Regions from separate parts of the Kitasatospora sp. NPDC028055 genome, predicted to be linked through region 2. Evidence: riboswitches for the same ligand, from Rfam matches in the RefSeq annotation. Region 2 holds a riboswitch; the other holds the start of a gene.
The links. A riboswitch is a leader RNA that binds a small molecule or an ion and turns the genes downstream of it on or off. The one in region 2 is predicted to bind thiamine pyrophosphate.

Region 1 (7,149 bases), on a different contig from region 2:
GCGGCGGCGCCGCTCGCCGACGAGCGGGCCCGCACGGTGCTGCTGGCGCTGGCCGAGGCCGCCACCGTCCGCAAGTACTGAGAGACGACGGCGGCGACGGCCCCGGAGGCCGTCAGGCCGCCGCGCGCACCCGGCGGGCGAGCTCGGCGGCGGCGGCCCGCGGGTCCTCGGCCGCCGTGACGGCCCGGACCACGACGATCCGGCGGGCGCCGGCGGCCAGCACCTCGTCCAGGTTGCCGAGGTCGATCCCGCCGATCGCGAACCACGGCCGGTCGGTGGCCTGCCGCGCCGCGTACGAGACCAGGCCGAGGCCCGGCGCGTGGCGGCCCGGCTTGGTCGGGGTCGGCCAGACCGGGCCGGTGCAGAAGTAGTCCACGCCGGGCTCGGCGACCGCCGCGTCCACCTCGGACTCGGCGTGGCAGGAGCGGCCGATCAGCACGTCCTCGCCGAGGATCGCCCGGGCGGCCGGCACCGGCAGGTCGTCCTGGCCGAGGTGCAGCACGTCCGGTCGGGCCGCGTGGGCGACGTCGGCGCGGTCGTTGACGGCCAGCAGCTTGCCGTGCCGGCGGCAGGCGTCGGCGAAGACCTCCAGCGCCGCCAGCTCCTGCTTGGCCTCCAGGCCCTTGTCGCGGAGCTGGACGATGTCCACCCCGCCGGCCAGCGCCGCGTCCAGGAACTCGGCCAGGTCGCCCTGCTCGCGACGGGCGTCGGTGCACAGGTAGAGCCGGGCGTCGGCCAGGCGGGCGCGCAGCGTGTCCGCCGCCATCAGATCAGCATCGCCTGGGCGCGGCGCTTGACCTCGGTGCCGCGGTTCTCCCGGAGCGCCTGGATCGGGCTGCCGGGCAGCGACGGGTCCTCGGTGAAGAGCCACTCCAGGATCTCCACGTCGTTGTACCCGCAGTCCCGCAGCACGGTCAGGGTGCCGGACAGGTGCTTGACCAGCCCCTGGCCGTCGATGAACGCCGCCGGGACCTGCAGCGACTTGTTCGGGCCGCGCCGGACGGCGATCAGGCCGCCGTTCTTGACCAGGTCACGCACTTCGGTGACCCGGACCCCCCACTGCTCCGAGATGTCGGGCAGGTACATCCAGTCGGTGACCAGGGCTTCAATCTTGCTTTCGATCTCACTCACGCCACCAGACTGCCACCTCCGCGGCCCGCCGCGCACCACTCGCTACCCCGCGACGGCTCCCTTGAGCGCCACCGTGGGGTCCGCGGCGAGCGCCCGGTCGAGCACCGCACCGCGTTCGATCAGCTTCCGGCCCTGGGTGAGGTCGCGCGGCCGGTCCACCGCCAGCAGCGCGCTCGGCACCCCGTCGCGCAGCCAGAGCACCGACCAGGCGGCCTCCTGCGGGCTGCCGCGCCACAGCAGTTCGTCGCCCTCGGCGTGCCGGCCGGCGTACTGGACCATCCGCCCGAACTGCTCGGACCAGAAGTACGGCACCGGGTCGTACGGCGCGTCCGCCCCGAGCACCGCGGCGGCCGCGGCGGAGCCGGACTGCAGCGCGTGGTCCCAGTGCTGGACGGCCAGCCGGGCGCCCGAGCGGGCCGACGGATAGCTGACGCAGTCCCCGGCCGCGAACACCCGGGGCAGGCCGGTGCGCAGCCGCCCGTCCACCACGACCGCTCCGGAGGCGTCCAGCTCGACGCCCGAGCCGGCCAGCCAGCCGGTCGCGGGCCGGGCGCCGATGCCGACCACCACCTCGTCGGCCGGCAGGCGGGAGCCGTCGGCCAGCAGCACCGCCCCCGGCTCGACGGCGGCCACCCCGACCCCGCAGCGCAGGTCGACCCCGGCCTCGGCGTACCAGGCGGCCATCGCCGAGCCGACCGCGGTCGGCAGCGCGCCCGGCACCGGCGCCGGACCGGCCTCGACCACGGTGACCTCGCAGCCGGCCTGCCGCGCGGCGGTGGACACCTCGGCGCCGATCCAGCCCGCGCCGACCAGCACCAGCCGCAGCCCGGGGCGCAGCAGCGCGCGCAGCGCCAGGGCGTCGTCCAGGGTGTGCAGCAGGTGGGCGCGCTCGGCCCCGGGCAGGGCGCGCGGGGTGGCGCCGGTGGCGATCACCAGCGCGTCGTACGGGAGGTCGCCGCCGTCGGTGCGCAGCACGCCCGGGGCGAGCCCGGTGGCCCGGCGGCCGGTGAGCAGTTCGATGCCGAGCGGCCCGTAGTCGATGTCCAGGGTGGTGGCGTCGGCCTTGCCGAGCAGCACGTCCTTGGAGAGCGGCGGCCGGTCGTACGGCGCGTGCCGCTCCTCGCCGACCAGGACGATCCGCCCCGGCCAGCCGCCCTGCCGCAGCCGCAGGGCGCACTGCGCCCCGGCCAGCCCGGCTCCGACGACGACAACCACCCGGTCCGTTCCGCTCAGCTCTGCCACGCCCGTCACTGTACCCAGCACCGCTGAACCGGCTCTGAGCCGCTCACCACCGGACCGCTCGCCCGCCCGACGGCCCGGGCCGCCGCCCCCGTCTCACCCCTCACACGGCCCTTCGGCCGGGCCGACCCCCGGCGTTAAGGTGGACGCACCACACGGGAGCCCGGCGGACCGGGCTGAGAGGCGGGCTGGCACGGCCTGCGACCGTCCGAACCTGATCCGGGTCATACCGGCGAAGGGAGAAGAGCAGCTTTGTCACGCATGCCATCGGGCAGCCGCGCCGACGTGCTGGTGATCGGCGGGGGCGTCATCGGCCTCGCCGTCGCCTGGCGCGCCGCGCAACGCGGGCTGCGGAACGTGATCGTGGTCGATCCCGGCCACGGCCGGGGGGCGGCCGGCGTCGCGGCCGGGATGCTCGCCCCGGTCACCGAGCTGCAGTACGGCGAGGAGCCGCTGCTGCACCTCGGGATGGCCTCCAACCAGCGGTACGAGACCTTCGCCGCCGAGCTCACCGAAGCCAGTGGCGGCCTGGACACCGGCTACCGCCGCTGCGGCACCATCGCCGTCGCCCTGGACTCCGACGACCGCGCGGAGCTGCGCGAACTGCACGCCTTCCACCAGCGGCTGGGCCTGGACTCCAGCTGGCTGACCGGCCGGGAGGCCCGTCGGCTGGAGCCGATGCTCGCCCCCGGCGTGCGCGGCGGCCTGCACGTCGCGGACGACCACCAGGTGGATCCGCGCCGGCTGCTGAACGCCCTGGTCGCCGCCTGCGAGCGGGCCGGCGTCCGGCTGCACCGGGCCGAGGCCGTCGGGCTGCTGGTGGACGGCGGCCGCGCGGTCGGCGCCCGGCTGGACGACGGGGAGTCCCTGACCGCCGAGCAGGTGGTCCTCGCCGCCGGCCCGCGCAGCCACCGGCTGCCCGGGCTGCCCGAGGGGGTGCTGCCCGCGGTGCGGCCGGTGAAGGGGCAGATCGTCCGGCTGCACATCCCGGAGGCCTACCGGCCGTTCCTGTCCCGCAACGTCCGCGCGGTGGTGCGCGGGCAGCACCTGTACCTCGTCCCCCGGGAGAACGGCGAGCTGGTGATCGGCGCGACCACCGAGGAGCAGGGCTACGACACCACCGTCACCGCCGGCGGGGTGTACGAACTCCTGCGCGACGCCCACGAGTTGGTACCGGGGATCACCGAACTCCCGCTGCGCGAGACCTCCGCCGGGCTGCGCCCCGGCTCGCCGGACAACGCCCCGCTGCTGGGCCCGACCGCCCTGCCCGGACTGGTCGCCGCCACCGGCCACTACCGCAACGGCGTGCTGCTCACCCCGGTCACCGCCGACCTGCTCGCCGACTACCTGGCGACCGGCGAAGTCCCCGACCTGGCACGGCCGTTCACGCCGACCCGGTTCTCCCCCGAAACCCCCGTCGCGAAGGCCTGCGCATGACCGAGACCGCCCCGAACAAAAACGCCCCGAACAAGAACGCCCCGAACGAGACCGCCTCGACCGAGACCGCCCCGAACGAGATCGCCCTGACCGTCAACGGCGAGCCCCGCCGGCTGCCCGCCGCCACCACCCTCGCCGAACTGGTGGCCACCGTCAGCGCCGCCAACTCCGGCGTCGCGGCCGCCCTCAACGAGGCCGTGGTGCCGCGCAGTTCATGGCCCGGGACGACGCTGGACAGCGGCGACCGGATCGAGATCCTGACCGCCGTCCAGGGAGGCTGAACCATGGCCGACGACCTGCTGACCATCGCCGGGACGACCTTCTCCTCCCGGCTCATCATGGGCACCGGCGGCGCGCCGAGCCTGGAGGTCCTGGAGCGCGCCCTGCTCGTCTCCGGCACCGAGCTGACCACCGTGGCCATGCGCCGGGTGGACGCGAACACCCAGGGCTCCGTCCTGGACGTACTGACCCGCAACGGCATCCGGGTACTGCCCAACACCGCCGGCTGCTTCACCGCCGGCGAGGCGGTGCTGACCGCCCGACTGGCCCGCGAGGCGCTCGGCACCGACTGGGTGAAGCTGGAGGTGATCGCCGACGAGCGCACCCTGCTGCCGGACCCGATCGAGACCCTGGAGGCCGCCGAGACGCTGGTCGACGACGGCTTCACGGTGCTCCCGTACACCAACGACGACCCGGTGCTGGCCCGGAAGTTGGAGGACGTCGGCTGTGCGGCGATCATGCCGCTGGGCTCGCCGATCGGCTCCGGGCTGGGCATCCGCAACCCGCACAACTTCCAGCTGATCGTGGAGAGCGCGGGCGTCCCGGTGATCCTGGACGCGGGCGCCGGCACCGCCTCCGACGTCGCGCTGGCGATGGAGCTGGGCTGCGCCGCGGTGATGCTCGCCTCCGCGGTGACCCGGGCCCAGGACCCGGTGCTGATGGCCGAGGCGATGCGGCACGCCGCCGAGGCGGGCCGGCTCGCCCACCGGGCCGGGCGCATCCCGCGCCGCTTCCACGCCGAGGCCTCCTCGGCGATGGCCGGCCGCGCCGACCTGGACACCCGCGAGCGGCCGGCGTTCTGAACCCGTAGCGGATGTCACAAGCCGGTCCCGGAGGCGGTGTCCGCCGGGACCGGCCCGCGCCCGCCCCACTAGACTCCCCCGGGTGGACATGGCACTGCACGACCCCCTGATCGGTACCGTGCTCGACAACCGGTACCGGGTCGAGCAGCGCATCGCGACCGGCGGGATGTCCACCGTGTACCGGGGCACCGACACCCGGCTGGACCGGGTGGTCGCCCTCAAGGTGATGCACCCCCAGCTCGCCGGGGACGAGGGCTTCACCGCCCGCTTCATCCGCGAGGCCAAGGCGGTCGCCAAGCTCACCCACCCCAACGTGGTCAACGTCTTCGACCAGGGCGCGGACGGCGGAAACGTTTTCCTCGCCATGGAGTACGTGCCCGGCCGCACCCTGCGCGACCTGCTGCGCGACCGCGGCGCGCTGTCCGTCCGGGCCGCGCTGGACGTGCTGGAGCCGGTGCTCGCCGCCCTCGGCGCCGCCCACCGGGCCGGGCTGGTCCACCGGGACGTCAAGCCGGAGAACGTGCTGATCACCGAGAGCGGCCTGGTCAAGGTCGCCGACTTCGGCCTGGTCCGGGTGCTCGGCAGCGCCGACGGCGCGCCCACCTCGACCAGCACCGCCACCGGCGGCACCGTCATGGGCACCGTCTCCTACCTGGCCCCCGAGCAGATCCTCCCGGACGCCCCCACCGACCAGCGGGTCGACGTCTACGCGGCCGGCATCCTGCTGTACGAGATGCTCACCGGCCGCCGTCCGCACACCGGCGACAACCCCGTCCAGGTCATGTACAAGCACCTGCACGAGGACGTCCCCGCCCCCTCGCTGACCGCCCCCGCCGTCGCCCCGGCGCTGGACGCCATAGTGGCCGGCGCCTGCGCCCGGGCCGCCGACGCCCGCCCGTACGACGCGGTGGAGCTGCTCGCCGCCCTCCAGCGGGTCCGCCGCACGCTCACCCCGGAGGAGCTGGACGCCGAGCCGCCGGCCTCCACCCGGCCCAGCCCGCGCTACCCGACCAGCGAGCCGACCTCGGTGATCCAGCCGCTCCCCGGGCCCGCCGACGCCCCGCCGGCGGAGCGCACCAGCGTGCTGGACGTGCCGGCCGAGCTGCTGGACCAGCTGCTGGTCGAGCCCCGCCCGTACGACGAGCCGACCCCGGTCCGGACCCGCCGGCCCGGCCGGGCACGCCGCCTCCCGCGCAAGGCGCTGCTCTGGGCGGCCGCACTGACCGCCCTGGTGCTGGCGGTCGGCGGGGTCACCTACGGGATCTCCGAGGGGCTGTACGGCTCGGTGCCGAGCGTGCTCGGCAAGGACCGGTCGCAGGCGCAGCGGATCCTGGACGGCGAGGGCATGCACGGCCGCTTCGTCGAGGTGTTCAGCGAGTCCGTCCCGGCCGGGCAGGTGATCTCCACCGACCCAGGGGTGGGCGCGCGCACCCGCAAGAGCGACCCGGTGACGGTCACCCTCTCCAAGGGCCCCAAGCGGATCGCCGTGCCGGACGTCACCGGCAAGAGCGCGGACGACGCGGCCGCCGCCCTGGCCGGCGCCCAGCTGACCAGGGGCGGGGTGACCCAGACCTACAACGACACCGTGCCGGAGGGCTCGGTGATCAGCAGCACGCCGGCGGCCGGGCAGCAGCTGCCGGAGAACTCCGCGGTCTCGCTGGTGGTCAGCAAGGGCATGGTGCCGGTGCCGGACGTCGGCGGGATGAGCCGGGACGACGCCCAGCGGGCGCTGCAGGCGGCGGGCTTCACCATGAAGGCCGGCACGGACTGGACGCTCGGCATGGGCAAGGTCGGCAGCCAGTCCCCGGCGGCCGGCGAGCGGCGCCCGCAGAAGACCGTGGTGACGGTCAACTTCTCGCTGTTCTGACGGGGTTCACCGCTCAGCCCTCACAGGGTTCACCGCCCGGCCCGCACGGGGTCCACCGCTCAGCGGAGCGGCCCGTCGCCCGGCTCCTCCTGGTAGGAGTAGCGCTGCTCGCGCCACGGGTCGGCCTGGTTGTGGTAGCCGCGCTCCTCCCAGAAGCCACGCCGGTCGGCCCGCATGTACTCCACCGCGCGCACCCACTTGGGGCCCTTCCAGGCGTACAGCCGCGGCACCACCAGGCGCACCGGGAAGCCGTGTTCGGCGGTCAGCGCCTCGCCGTTGCGGTGGGTGGCGAGCACGGTGTGCGGGTCGGCGAAGTCGGCCAGCCGCAGGTTGGCGCTGTAGCCGTACTCGGCCCAGACCATCACGTGGGTGACGCCGGGCGCGGGGGGCACC
Region 2 (7,149 bases):
CGCGGTCACCCCGGCGGCCAGCGTCAGCGGCGCCGTGGCGGCGGGCACCAGCTCGCGCAGCGCCACCCAGTCGGCCTCGCCCGGCAGGCCCTCGAACGGACGGTGCACCAGCTCCTGCACGGCGTGCGAGGCCTCCCGGCCGTGGCACGCCTTGTAGCGGCGGCCCGAGCCGCAGGGGCAGTCCTCGCGGGCCCCGACCACGGGGATCTCGCCCGTGACGGCGGTGGTGGACTGGCGCTGCGGCGCCTTCTTGGCGGCCTTCTTGCCCATGCTGCGGCTCTCCCGGGGACGGTGGTCCTGTTTCACGGGAAGCCTACTGAGGTTCCCCCGGCGCGCGGGAACGCGCCGGGGCGGGCGCCGTACGCCCGGCTGCCGGTCGGACGGGCGTCCGGCTGCCGGTCGGGCGGGGGCCCAGGGTGCCGTTCTGGGCGACTACGCGCTGCGGGCGGTGCCGCCCCCGGTGCGCCGGGCGTGCCGGGCGCGGGCGGGCAGCGCCGCCCAGACCGTGACCTCGCCGGGCGCGTCCCGGACGCCCCAGTCGCTGGCCAGTTGGTCGACGATGGCCAGGCCGCGGCCGCCGCGCGAGGTCAGCGAGGGGCTGGCGGGCAGCGGCCGGGTGGCCGCGCCGCCGTCGGTGACCTCCAGGGTGAGCACGCCGTCGGCGTGCATCTGCCAGCGGACCAGCACGCCGCCGTCCGGCTCGGTCGCGCCGTCCTCGGGCTCCCGGCCGCCCGGCGCCGGGTGCGTCCCGGAGGGGACGCCGACCAGCACCTGGTCCACCACCTCGGCCCGGGCACCGCGGCCCAGGGCGGGCAGCGGGCCCAGCGGACGGGCGTATCGACAGGCGTTGCTCAACAGTTCGGAAAGGATCAGAACAGCATCATCGATGACCGGTTCCGGTATCTGCCGGTCACCCAGATCTCGACGCAGTCGGCGCCGTGCGACCCCGACACTCGCTGGGCCGTGCGGCACTGCCATGGTCGATGAAGTCGGCACTTCACGCGCCACCATCAACGCCACCCCCGGACCTCCTTCAGCGTATGCCGAGGGATGGATGCCCCTTGGTAATGCGTCGGAAACGACCGTCGGGGGATCCTGCGGGCCCATTTCGGGCGATGCGACTCAGGGTCGACAAGAGGTCATTCCGTGCTCACCCTCCGTCGCCCGTGCGCAAGAATTCCGGCAATAACGTGCACGGAAGGTTTGACTGCCGACCAGGGCGATCAGGTTCTCCCGGGACGGCCGGGCGCCCGGCCCCGGCTCAGCGGCCGAGCTGGGCCAACACCTCGGCGGGCCTGTTGGTGATGATCGCGGAGACCCCGAGCTCCAGGCAGAGCTCGACGTCGGCCGGCTCGTCCACCGTCCACACGTGCACCTCGTGCCCCAGCTCGCGCAGCCGGGGCACCAGCTGCGGCTTGGCCTTGACCAGTTCGATGCCCGGGCCGGCGATCCGGGCCCCGCCCGGCAGCGGCTGCCCGGGGCGGAGGCGGCCCAGCAGCGGCAGCATCCGTTCGATCAGGAACACCCGCCGGTAGTCGGGCGCGGCGGTGGCCACCCGGTTCAGCGCGATCGAGGAGAAGCTCATGATCCGGGCGGACGGGCGGTCGCCGTCCGGGGCGGTGCCGATCTTGTACCGCTCCAGGGTGCGCAGCAGCTCGGCCTCGACCCGGCCGCGGAACCGCACCGGGTGCTTGGTCTCGATCGCCAGGTCCACCGGGCGGCCGCAGTCCACCACCAGTTCGAGCAGCCGCTCCAGCCGCAGCACGCCGCGCAGCTCGGGGTCGGTGCTGGGCCGGCCGGTCTTCCATGCGCCAAAGTCGTACGCCTCCAGCTCGGCCAGCGTCATCGCGGAGACGGTGCCGCGGCCGTTCGAGACCCGGCCGATCCGGCGGTCGTGCACGCAGACCAGGTGGCCGTCGGCCGTCACCCGCACGTCGCACTCGACGGCGTCCGCGCCCTCGTCGAGCGCGCGCCGGTACGCCGCGAGGGTGTGCTCGGGCAGGGCGTGGGAGGAGCCGCGGTGGGCGATCACCTGGACGGAGGGCGTGGTGCGCGCCGCCGCCGAGGGCAGTTCTGGGCTGGTCACGGCCCCAACGATAGGGGGCGCGGGTGAACCAGGGGCGAAGCCGGTCCCAACCTGTGGGCCGGCTCCGCCTCCGGTGGGTCAGACCCGGGCGGTGCGGCGGGTCAGGCCCGGGCGGTGCGGCGGGTCAGCGGGGTGAGGCCCCAGGTGGCCAGCGCCGGCAGCAGGAAGGCGAACAGCGAGGCCGAGGTCCACTCCTGCGGGGTGAAGTGCAGCGCCTGCTGGGCCGAGGTCCAGAAGTCCACCCACCAGTCGGCCACCGCGGTCGGCGCGATCAGCTGGTAGACGGCGAAGCCCAGCGCCCACGGCAGCAGCATCAGCCAGCGGGACGGCGCCCGCTCGGAGAGGTCCCAGCCGTGCCGGCCGGCGCCGAAGAAGTAGTCCACCGCCAGCACCGCCAGCAGCGGCACGAAGACCGAGCCGATCAGGCCGAGGAAGTTGCTGTAGGTGTCGGTGAACCGGTCGATCCGCAGCGCCAGCACGGTGGTCAGCACGCCGATCCCGCCGCTCAGCACCCGGCGGTCCACCCGCGGCAGCAGGTTCTGCAGCGACATCGCGGTCGAGTAGACGTTGGCGAAGGACTGGTCGGTCTCGCGCAGCACCAGCACCAGCAGGAACAGCCAGCCGGCCCAGACGCCGAGGAAGGAGTCGAAGATCCGGCTCGGGTCGCCGTCGGACCGGAGCAGCGCCATCAGCCCCAGCACGTAGCACCAGACCTGGGCGACGGTGTAGCCGGAGAAGCTGCCCCAGAAGGCCGACTTCGGGCTGCGCGAGTGCCGGGTGTAGTCGGCGGCCATCGGGACGAAGGAGATCGACACCGCGATCATCGCGTCGGTGGCGCCCAGGAAGCCGTGCCAGTTGCCCGCGCCCGGGTCCGGCACGCCCTGGCGGCCCAGCTGGACGGTGAAGTACACCATCGCGACCGCGACCGCCCCGGCCACGAAGCGGCGCAGCACCGCGATCGAGCCCAGCGGCCAGATCGTCAGCGCGGTGGTCAGCGCGCCCGCGAGCAGCACGAACAGCCAGCGGTAGTCGCTGGTGTGGGCCACGGTCTGGGCGCCCGCCGCGATGGTCAGCAGCTCGAACACGCCCCAGCCGACGCACTGGACGATGTTCAGCACGGTCGGCAGGTAGGACAGCCGGGTGCCGAACAGGCCGCGCAGGTTGGCCATCGCCGGGGCGCCGGTGCGGGCGCCGATCAGCGCGGCGACGCCGAGCATCGCGGTGCCGACCGCCGTACCGGTCACGATCGCCGTCACCGCGGCGGCCAGCGACAGCTCGCTGCCCTTCTCGCCGAGCACGGTCGCGGCGGTGGAGAAGCCGATCAGGCTGACGCCGAGGTTCATCCAGAGCGCGAAGTGGTCCCGGAAGCGCAGGGTGCGCGGCGGCTCGGTGTCCAGGACCAGCGGCGCCTCGACGCGGTGGTCCAGCAGCGCGGCACCGGCGCCGGCCGGGCCCGGGGGGAAATCCTTGGACGCGGGCGCGCCCGAAGAAGAGGATGGCGAAGCAGGCGGCATGGCCGATACTCCCTACGCCGGCATTACCCGGACAGGTTCCGGCGGTCAGCGCCCCCTCGACGGTCCGCCGGTCACTGGCCTGGCGTACGGTCGACATGCGCACTCTCAGCCTGGTCGGTCCAAGCTCCCGCGTGTCAGTTTGGAGCGACAGGCTAACCGGCACGGAGACGAACGCCAAAGGCCACGGGGTGCGCGGTCCGCATCGCGGGACGCCGGGCGGGGGTGGGGAGCCCCGGCTGTCGGTGGCGGCTAAGGATTCTTATGAGTTATTCAGAGGGGTCCTTACGGCAATCGAATCGTCGGTGCGAAAAACTATGGTCCTTGGTTCTGTCAGCTATGGAGGTCGTCCGTGAGCACCGAGCGCGAGGTTGGGCCCACCGGGCCGCAGGGGGAGCAGCCCGCGGGGGCCCCGGAGGCGGCGGGTGCCGCTTCCGAGGGCACCGCTCAGGGCGGCCACAAGCCGACCATGGCCTTCAGCCGGGTCCCCGAGCCGAAGGACGAGCCGGTGGACGGGCCGGTGGACGGGTCGACCGACGCCGCCCCGGCCGACAGCGGGTACCAGCCGACCATGGCCTTCGGCCGGATCCCGGAGCCGGCCGCCGCGAGCGCGGCGGCCGAGGCCGCCCCGGAGGCCCCGGCCCCGGCCCCGGCCGTCCCGGCCGAGGGCGGGCACAAGCCCACCGTCGCCTTCACCAAGGTGCCCGCGCCGGAGGCCCCGGCCGCGCCGGCCGCGGCCGCCGTCGAGGAGCCGGCCGTCGACCCGGTCACCGGCTACCTCGACGCCCCGCCGCCGGTCCTGCCGCCCGCGCCGCCCGCCGCACCCGCACCCGCCGCGGCCCCGGTCGCCGCCGCCCCGGCCGCGCCCGCCCTGCCGCCGGGCACCCCGGGCACCAACCCGTACGCGACCCCGACCCACGGCGTTCCGGCCGCCGGCGCCCAGGACCCGTACGGCGTTCCGGCCGCCAACGCCCAGGAGCCGTACGGTGCTCCGGCCGCCGGTGTGCCCGTCGCGCCCGGTGCGCCCGGTCACCACCCCTTCGGTGCCGGCCAGCCGCTCGGCGGCTGGGGCGCCGGCCACGACGCCGGTGCCGGCCACCCCGGCGGCCCCGGCGGTCCGCTCGGCTACCCCGCCGAGTACCCCGGCGGCCCGGGCGGCCACGGCCCGCGCAAGAAGCGCGGCGGCCTGGTGGCCCTGCTCGCGGCCGTCGCGCTGGTCGCTGGCATCGCGGGCGGCGCGGTCGGTGTGGTCGCCAGCGACCACAACAGCGGCAGCAGCTCGGCGGACGACCACCGCAGCACCACCGTCCAGGCCAGCAACACCCAGAAGAACGAGCCGGCCCCCGGGTCGATCGCCGCCATCGCCCAGAAGGCGCTGCCCAGCGTCGTCACCATCAAGGCGCAGAACAGCACCGAGTCGGGCACCGGCACCGGCTTCGTCTTCGACACCGAGGGCCACATCCTCACCAACAACCACGTGGTCGCGCCGACCCTCAACGGCGGCAAACTGACCGTCAAGTTCGCCGACGGCACCTCCTACAGCGCCTCGGTGCTGGGTCACGCCGAGGGTTACGACGTCGCCGTGGTCAAGATCGACAACCCGCCGAAGAGCAGGCTGTCGCCGCTGCCGCTGGCCGACTCCGACAAGGTCAACGTCGGTGACGCCACCGTCGCGATCGGTGCGCCGTACGGCCTGGAGTCCACCGTCACCAGCGGCATCGTCAGCGCCAAGGACCGCCCGGTCGCCTCCGGCGACGAGACCGGCTCGCAGGCCTCGTACATGAACGCGCTGCAGACCGACGCCTCGATCAACCCCGGCAACTCCGGCGGCCCGCTGCTGGACTCCAGCGGCGCGGTGATCGGCATCAACTCGGCGATCCAGTCCAACGCCTCCGCCAACGGCCGGGCCGGCAGCATCGGCCTGGGCTTCGCCATCCCGATCAACCAGGCCAAGTGGGTCGCGGACACCCTGATCAAGACCGGCAAGCCGGTCTACGCCAAGCTCGACGTGCTGCGCAACGACGACTACAAGGGCGACGGCGCGCAGATCCAGACCAAGGACATCCAGGGCCAGCCCGCCGTCACCCCCGGCGGCGCGGCCGACAAGGCCGGCCTCAAGCCGGGCGACGTGATCACCAAGCTCGGCGGCGTGCCGATCGAGAACGGCCCCGCCCTGGTCAGCCGGATCTGGACGCACAAGCCGGGCGAGACCGTCGACGTCGAGTACACCCGCAACGGCCAGACCATGACCACCAAGGTCACGCTCGGCCAGCGGGACGGCGATCAGTGACCCCGGGGCACGCGGAATCGTGTGCACCGAACGCCGCCGGAACCGTTAGGCTGACCTCCGCCTGGAGAGCTGCCCGAGCGGCCTAAGGGAACAGTCTTGAAAACTGTCGTGGCGTGACCCGTCACCGTGGGTTCGAATCCCACGCTCTCCGCCGGTAGGAGAACCACCTGCTCAGGGCGGGTGCCGAGATCGTTCGGCACCCGCCCTCGGTGTTTTCCGGGGCGTGACGGCGGAGGGCCGGTGGTGGGCCGCGGACGGCCCGGCGGCCGGGGGTTGACCCTGACACGGGGGGAGACGGTGGAGTGGGAGCACCATGTTGAACATCGGAGACTTCGCCGTCCACGGCCGGGTGTCGGTGCGAATGCTGCGCCACTACGACGCGATCGGCCTGCTCACGCCCGCCAGGGTCGACCCGGTCACCGGGTACCGCTCCTACGAGGCGGGCCAACTCGCCCGGCTGAACCGGGTGATCGCGCTCAAGGAGCTCGGCTTCACGCTGCAGCAGGTACGGGCCGTGCTGGACGAGCACCTGGACGCGGCCGAGCTGCGCGGGATGCTGCGGTTGCGGCGGGCCCAGCTCGCCGAGGCGATCGCGGCGGACGAGCGGCGGCTGGCCCGGGTGGAGGCGAGGCTCCGGACGATCGAGAGCGAGGGGAACATGTTCGAGCACGACGTCGTGGTGAAGCCCGTTCCGTCCGTGCGGGTGGCCCAACTGAGCGGTGTGGCGGCGAGTTACGCGCCGGAGGACATCACCCCGGTGATCGGCCCGCTCTTCGACGAGCTGTGCCGGCGGGTGGAGGAGTCCGGGATCGAGGTGGTCGGCCCGTCCGTCGCCCGGTACGAGGACGGGCCGGAGGGCGACGGCTCGGTGGTCATCCGGGTCGCCCTCCAGGTCGCGCCGTCCGTGCGGAACGACCGGGCGGACTTCGAGGTGGTCGACCTGGCGCCGATCGAGGAGGCGGTGACCATCGTCCACCGCGGCTCGATGGACGACGCGATGGGCAGCTTCCAGGCGCTGGCCCGCTACATCGACGAGAACGGCTACCGCTCGACCGGCTACGCCCGGGAGCGCTACCTGGAGACCCCGGAGGACCGGTCCGGCTGGGTCGTCGAGTTCCAGGAACCGGTGGTCCGCAGGTAGCGGCCGCGGTTCGCGGTTTGCCCTCGACCAGGTCGAGGGTCCTAGCGTCACCCGGCATGACCACCGCGACCTCCGCCGGGGCGGCCCGGCGCACCGCCCTGCCCCGGCCGTACCTGCCCCG

Region 1: another riboswitch for thiamine pyrophosphate. It lies ahead of thiO (glycine oxidase ThiO); the one in region 2 lies ahead of AB0F71_RS03310 (cytosine permease).

Annotation. Positions count from the first base shown of each region.
Region 1 covers NZ_JBEZXE010000002.1:33,416-40,564, forward strand. Annotated here, with positions in the region: gene AB0F71_RS04085 (polyprenyl synthetase family protein) at 1-81, shown strand, start outside; gene thiE (thiamine phosphate synthase) at 113-766, opposite strand; gene AB0F71_RS04095 (Rv2175c family DNA-binding protein) at 766-1,131, opposite strand; gene AB0F71_RS04100 (FAD-dependent oxidoreductase) at 1,174-2,382, opposite strand; TPP riboswitch at 2,516-2,628, shown strand; gene thiO (glycine oxidase ThiO) at 2,632-3,807, shown strand; gene thiS (sulfur carrier protein ThiS) at 3,888-4,088, shown strand; gene AB0F71_RS04115 (thiazole synthase) at 4,092-4,889, shown strand; gene pknB (Stk1 family PASTA domain-containing Ser/Thr kinase) at 4,978-6,756, shown strand; gene AB0F71_RS04125 (molybdopterin-dependent oxidoreductase) at 6,816-7,149, opposite strand, start outside.
Region 2 covers NZ_JBEZXE010000001.1:670,484-677,632, reverse strand. Annotated here, with positions in the region: gene AB0F71_RS03325 (DUF5926 family protein) at 1-270, opposite strand, end outside; gene AB0F71_RS03320 (ATP-binding protein) at 433-978, opposite strand; gene AB0F71_RS03315 (glycerophosphodiester phosphodiesterase family protein) at 1,262-2,086, opposite strand; gene AB0F71_RS03310 (cytosine permease) at 2,188-3,600, opposite strand; TPP riboswitch at 3,593-3,741, opposite strand; gene AB0F71_RS03305 (trypsin-like peptidase domain-containing protein) at 3,950-5,887, shown strand; tRNA gene AB0F71_RS03300 (tRNA-Ser) at 5,951-6,038, shown strand; gene AB0F71_RS03295 (MerR family transcriptional regulator) at 6,201-7,028, shown strand; gene AB0F71_RS03290 (MFS transporter) at 7,085-7,149, shown strand, end outside.